Regions from separate parts of the Sphingomonas sp. IC4-52 genome, predicted to be linked through region 2. Evidence: riboswitches for the same ligand, from Rfam matches in the RefSeq annotation. Region 2 holds a riboswitch; the other holds the start of a gene.
The links. Region 2 has a riboswitch for cobalamin ahead of LK535_RS11855 (DUF1852 domain-containing protein). Riboswitches for the same ligand answer to the same signal wherever they lie in the genome.

Region 1: another riboswitch for cobalamin. It lies ahead of LK535_RS15370 (TonB-dependent receptor plug domain-containing protein); the one in region 2 lies ahead of LK535_RS11855 (DUF1852 domain-containing protein).

What each region holds. Positions count from the first base shown of each region.
Region 1 covers NZ_JAJFEU010000007.1:62,864-66,070, reverse strand. Annotated here, with positions in the region: gene LK535_RS15370 (TonB-dependent receptor plug domain-containing protein) at 1-1,408, opposite strand, end outside; cobalamin riboswitch at 1,530-1,730, opposite strand; gene cobO (cob(I)yrinic acid a,c-diamide adenosyltransferase) at 1,752-2,366, opposite strand; gene LK535_RS15360 (zinc-dependent metalloprotease) at 2,455-3,207, shown strand, end outside.
Region 2 covers NZ_JAJFEU010000004.1:202,967-206,173, reverse strand. Annotated here, with positions in the region: gene LK535_RS11860 (methionine synthase) at 317-1,345, opposite strand; gene LK535_RS11855 (DUF1852 domain-containing protein) at 1,373-2,356, opposite strand; cobalamin riboswitch at 2,481-2,703, opposite strand; gene LK535_RS11850 (recombinase family protein) at 3,054-3,207, opposite strand, start outside.

The DNA of each region.
Region 1 (3,207 bases), on a different contig from region 2:
AATCGATCTGGTTGCGCGTGTGGCGGGTGAAATAGGTCGCGCTGGCGACCAGCCGGTCGTCGATCAGCCGCTGTTCCACCCCTGCGTCCCAGCTCCTGGCGGTCTCCGCGTCGAGCGTCGGCGTGCCGTAGAACGGTGCGTAGAGCTGGTACAAGGTCGGCGCCTTGAACCCCTCGGCATAGCTGGCGCGCAGCGTGGTGCCGGTGGGCAGCGTATAAGCGGCGTTGGCGGCAAAGGTGGTGCGCCCGCCAAAGGCATCGTCGTCGTCGTGGCGCACGCCGCCAGTGATGGCGAGGCCGGCGACGGGGGTCAGGATCACTTCGCCCCAGAAGCTGGTCGTGCCGCGGCTGAAGCGATCGGTGCCATCGGCGAGGCGGGTCGTCTCATGCTCCGCCCCCAGCACGACGCGGATTTCGTCGGTTGCCTGCAGATCGCCCTTGTAGGTGTAGCGTTCGCTACGCCCGCGCGACAGGAATTGCGGCGCGGCGCTGAGGTCGGGATCATAATTGTCGCGGTCGATATCGGCGATCTGGAAGGCGAGCAGGTTGCGGAATCGGCCGTCGAGGAAATCGGCGTTCAGACCGGCATAGCCGTACAATTCCTGCGCGGTCGAATATTCACGCGTATCGGCAAAGGCGAAGGTCGGCGCGGGAAAGCCATCGAGGTCGGTGCGGCTGTCCGCCCAATAGCCGCGCAGGTCGAGGCGGATGTTGGGCGCGAACGCCACCTCCACCCGCCCGCTGGCGCCATATTGGCGATAGCCGTCACGCTCGGTCCCGCGATCATAGGCGGAGATCCCATCGGTGCGCAGGTAACCGCCGGTGAGCGAGCCCGAAACGATCCCGCTGCCCCCCGAAATGCCGCCGCTGGCGAACAGCGTGTCCATCGCGCCATATTCGACATTGCCGCGCGCGCGCAGCTGCTGCGTCGGCGCCTGGGTGATGACGTTGACGACGCCGCCGATCGCCTGACTGCCCCAGGGGACCGAATTGGGCCCGCGCACCACCTCCACCCGCTCGACCGAGGCACTGAGCAGGTTGGCGAAATCGAACGCGCCGCCGGGCGAGGACGGGTCGTTGACGCGCACACCGTCGATCAGCGTCAGCGTCTGATCCGCCTCCGCGCCGCGGATCCGCACGTAATTGACGGTGCCGACACCGCCGTTGCGCGTCACCGTGACGCCCGGCGTCGTCTGCAACAGGTCGCTCAGCACCACCGTCTGCCGCTGCTCGATCGTGTCGCGGTCGATGATCGTCACCGCCTGCCCGGTGGTGTCGACATCCTGCGGAACGCCGCTCGCCGTCACCACGATATCGCCGCGCGGCGATGCGTCCTGCGCCCCCTCCTGTGCGAGCGCGGGCGCAGCGATCAGGGTGGCGGATGCCGCCAGCCAATAGATTGTCTTCATTGTTCTTGCCCCAACAACAGGGCTGCGGCCGGCACTATGCAGGCGCCGTCCGTCAGCCGATCCCTCTTGTCGCTCGCTCGAGGGTTTCGGCCTCGTCCGCCCGGCACACCCCGTCCGCGCGATGGATCGACGTGCGACCGGCAGGTCTCCTGGCTCTCGGGTCAGCGTGCCGCCCGGCCTTCCCGAGGTCAGAAGACCCCAGTGGCGCGGATGGGCGACACTCGCCGATCACAGTTGCGGGGGCAGCGCGGGATCAGGCCAGCAGCCTTTCCCGACTTCCCTTTTCATCCCGTCTCCGGGAACCGTTCGCGGCCGCGCCCCTAGAGCGGGTACGGCCGATCCGTCAATATTCGACGCCCTTTTGCGCGTTGAACCCAGCATTGAACGGATGTCTCACCTCGCCAAACTCGGTGACGAGATCGGCGATCTCGACCAGCTCTGCCCGAGCGCCGCGCCCGGTGACGCAGATATGCTTGGTCAGCGGCCGCTCCTTCAGGAACGCCAGCACCTCCGCCGAGGGCAAGGTCTCATCGGCGAGCACGATGTTGAGTTCGTCGAGGATCACGAAGTCGATCTCGGGATCGAGGATCAGCTCCTTTGCGCGATCCCAGCCGCGCCGCGCGGCAGCAATGTCGCGCGCGCGATCCTGCGTGTCCCAGGTGAACCCCTCCCCCATGCTTTCGAAAGTGACCAGGTCGGACGGGTGATCGGTGAAGAAGTTGCGCTCGCCCGTTTCCCAGGTGCCCTTCACGAACTGCAGGATCGCGACGCGCATCCCCCAGCCGATCGAGCGGATCGCCATGCCGAAGGCGGCGGAGGACTTCCCCTTGCCGTTGCCGGTGTGGACGATCAGCAGCCCGCGTTCGAGCGTGCGGCGGGCCTGCATCCGGTCCCGCGCCACCTTCATGCGTCGCATGCGTTCATTGTGGCGGGCGTGATCGTCGGTCGCGTCGGTCATGCGCGGCATATCTCCCGCTCACCCCAAGGAAGCAACCGCTCGCCAAGCAGACGGCCGACTTCTAGGGTGAGCGAAAAGGGGGACGCCGATGATCCGCAAGACGATGCTGATGGGCCTGATGCTTGGCCTCGCGCCGCTGCCAGCGCTGGCCGAACCGGCCAGGGATCCGCTGGCCGGCACCACCCGCATGGACGGCCTGCTGCCCGTTCATGTCGACCAGCGCGACGGGCGCATCCTGCTGTCGCTTCCTGAAGCAGGGGCAGACGGCGTCTCCGCCCGCCTGCTCTACATGACGGCGCTGCGCACCGGCCTCGGCTCCGCGCCGATCGGCCTGGATCGTGCCCAACCCGGCCCGGCACAGATCCTGGTCATACGCCGCCTGGGCAAGAAGGTCGCTTTCGAGCTCGAAAACCCACGCTTCCGCGCCGCTGGCGGCTCCGCGGCCGAGCAGGCGGCGGCCAGCGACGCCTTTGCCACCTCAATCCTGTGGATGGGCGATGTCATCCCTGGGGCCGATGGGCGCTTTCTCGTCGATATCGCGCCGTTCCTCGCCCGCGATACCAAGGGGATCGCCGATCAGCTGAAGGATGGCGGCGAAAAGGGTTGGAAGCTGGTCGGCGATCTCAGCGCGGCAGACGTCAATGCGGTCTGCGCCTTCCCGCTGAACCTCGTGTTCGAGGCACGCCAGACCTTTGCCAACGATTCCCCGGGGCCGGAGGTACGCAATATTGCCCCGGACTCGCGTCAGTTCACGCTGGTGGTCCGCCACAGCTTCGCCGCCTTGCCGCAGGGGGGCTATACCATGCGTGAATTCGATCCCCGCGGCGGCAGCTTCTCCAGC
Region 2 (3,207 bases):
TACCGAAACGCCGTTTGAGCGGCGGACGATCAAGTCAGGCGAGAGCTATATTGTTACCAGCGGCTTGCACCTTCAGGCGGCACCACTGGGACGAAGAAGCATCGTCTTGATCCTGGCGGACGCGGGAGAGCCGTGGATGCACCTTTCAGATGAATGGGGCGGAACTGACGATTGCGGGAGCTGACGTCCGCAACTGCGCGTTTGCTGCCATTCCGCTTTCGGGTGCCGCCAACGCGAGCGTAAATGGCAGAGATTGGGAGGAAAGCGGCCGGTCCACTGCTGGTAGGGGTAGATGGCGTTAGCGGACGTTGCCGCGTCAGGCCGACAGTTCCTTTCGGATAATCTCTGCGCCGCCACCCAAGGCCTTCAGCTTGCCTCGTGCGATATTGCGAGACAGCGGTGCCATCCCGCAGTTGGTGGCGGGATAGAGCTTGTCGGCATCGACGAACCGCAGGGCATTGCGCAGCGTGTCGGCGACCTGCTCCGGCGTCTCAACCATGTCGGTCGCAACGTCGATCGCGCCAACCATCACCTTCTTGCCGCGGATCAGTTCGATTAGGTCCATCGGCACGCGCGAGTTATGGCATTCCAGCGAAATAATATCGATCTTCGACTTCTGAAGGTTGGGGAAGGTTTCCTCATACTGACGCCATTCGGAACCAAGCGTCTTCTTCCAGTCGGTGTTGGCTTTGATGCCATAACCGTAGCAGATGTGGACAGCGGTCTCGGCCTTCAGCCCATCGGCCGCGCGCTCCAGCGTGGCGATGCCCCAGTCGTTGGCTTCGTCGAAGAAAACGTTGAAGGCGGGTTCGTCGAACTGGATGATATCGACCCCGGCCGCTTCCAACTCGCTCGCCTCCTCGTTGAGGATGCGGGCGAACTCCCACGCCAGCTTCTCACGGCTCCGGTAGTGGGCGTCGCAAAGAGTATCGATCATCGTCATCGGCCCCGGCAGTGTCCACTTGATCGGCTGATCGGTCTGGGCGCGCAGGAAGCGAGCGTCATCGACGAACACCGACCTCGGTCGCGAGACGGCGCCGATGACCGTCGGCACGCTCGCGTCATAGCGGTTGCGGATGCGCACCGTCTCGCGCTTCTCGAAATCGACGCCATCGAGATGCTCGATGAACGTCGTGACAAAGTGCTGGCGCGTCTGCTCGCCGTCTCCGAGGATGTCGATGCCCGCCTGCCGCTGATCGTCAACCGCCAGGCGCAGCGCGTCTTGCTTGCCCGCGATCAGTTCCTCGCCCTCCAGCTTCCAGGGCGACCACAGGGTCTCGGGCTGGGCCAGCCACGATGGCTTGGGCAGGCTGCCCGCGGTCGTCGTCGGCAACAATGTCGTCATGATGCAAATACCTTCTTGTCGTGGGGATCAGAGGCCGCAGGTCGCGGACCAGCGCTGGAGCGCGGCCCGATGCGGCTTGATGAAATGCTCTTCGGCGAATTTGCCCTGCTCGACGGCGAGGCGGCTGCGCTCCTCGCGATCGTAGACGATGCGGGTCAGCGAATAGTCCTGATACTTCAGGCTCGGCTGGTAATGCTCAGCCGCGACCGAGTTCGCGTTGTAGATTTCCGGACGATAGATCTTCTGGAAAGTCTCCATCGTCGCGATCGTGCTGGCAAGTTCAAGGTTGGTGTAGTCGCTGACCAGATCGCCAACATGATAGAACGCGAACGGCGCGACGCTGTGCGGCGGCATAAAATAGCGCACCTTCATGCCCATCTTCGCGAAATACTGATCGGTCGGCGAGAATTTGTCGTTGCGATACTCGAAGCCGAGGATCGGATGCACGTTGGCGGTCCGATGATAGACCTCCTTGCTGGACACGCTCAGGCAGACGACCGGGGGTTTGCGGAAGTTGTCGCGGTACGCGCTCGATCTGAGGAAGTGCTTGAACAGGTTGCCGTGCAGATCACCGAAGCCCTCCGGCGCTTCGCCGCCCCCGACGTTCAGGTGATCGGGCAGGACAACGCTGAAGTCGTAATCACGTACATAGGACGAGAAGTTGTTTCCGATCATCCCGTCGGACCGCTCGCCGCTGACCTGGTCGGTTACGATGGTGTGCAGGATCTCGATCAGCGGAAACGCCTCGTCGTCCCCACCGCCGCCGAGCGTGAGCGCGGCCGAGACGATCTTCAGCTCCAGCGTATAGCGGTCGCCCCTAGGATTGTCCCAGTGCATCAGCGCGTTGAAGCGGTGGTCGATCATCACCAGCGTGTTGCGCAAATTTTCCTGGCGGCTTTCCCCGCGCGCGAGATTGGCGAAGTTGGTGGTGATGCGCGTGTTGTCCGCCGGACGATAATCCTCGTCGAACGGGATGCTGCTGATCGAGAATGTGAACCCGCTATTCGTCATGACTCACCCAGGCTTTGCGGGCGGGAGGTCAGGCGAAAGCGCGCAAGGCGTGAACGGGCCCGGATGGCGGCAAGCCACGGACCGCCGCATCAAGCGCGATCCACCGGAGGAACCCCCGTCCGAGGAACGTTATCGCGTCGAAGGCAGGTCTCCTGGCTCACGGGTCAACGCGGTGGCTCCGGCCTTCCCAGGCTCCTTGCGGGAACCCAGTGACACGAAATGGAGCCGCCGCTCGCCGCTTACAGTTGCGGGGGCAGCGCCGGATTCTGCCCGAAGGACATCACCGGCTTCCCGTCTTAGCCCCGTCGCCATGCCTGGGATGGGGAACCTCGACGTGATCGGTCAACACCATCAGCCTGCTGCTGTCAACCACGATATAAAGACATCGTTATATCGTTATAACCGCTTCCAGCACTCACTCTGTGGATTAAGGTGCAGGGCCGCTCGCTATCAGCGGGACCAGCCCGTCGCGAACTAAGAAGCGGCAAAGATCGCGTTTAGCGAACGGCGGTTATCTACCGTTCACCATTCACGTACAGTCGTTCGCGTCGGGGGAGCGGAGCCCGAAACCGGAGGCCTCGCTTACTGGTTGCTACCCTGCTCCTTGACAGCGTCCTTCACCTCACTCTTGCCCATCGCCGAAACGAGCACGTTACCATCGGCACTTAAGTTGCTGGCCGGAAGCGTGGTGACCTGGTCACCCACCCGCATCGTCAGCGACGCGATGCGTCCGCGTACATCGCGGTTCACATCCTGCATCCGGCCGACCAGCCGGCCGCGCGCCAGCATCGTCCTTCAGCGGCAAGAGCGCATGCGCCTGCTTCTTCCAGCACGGATCGATCGACGCTCCA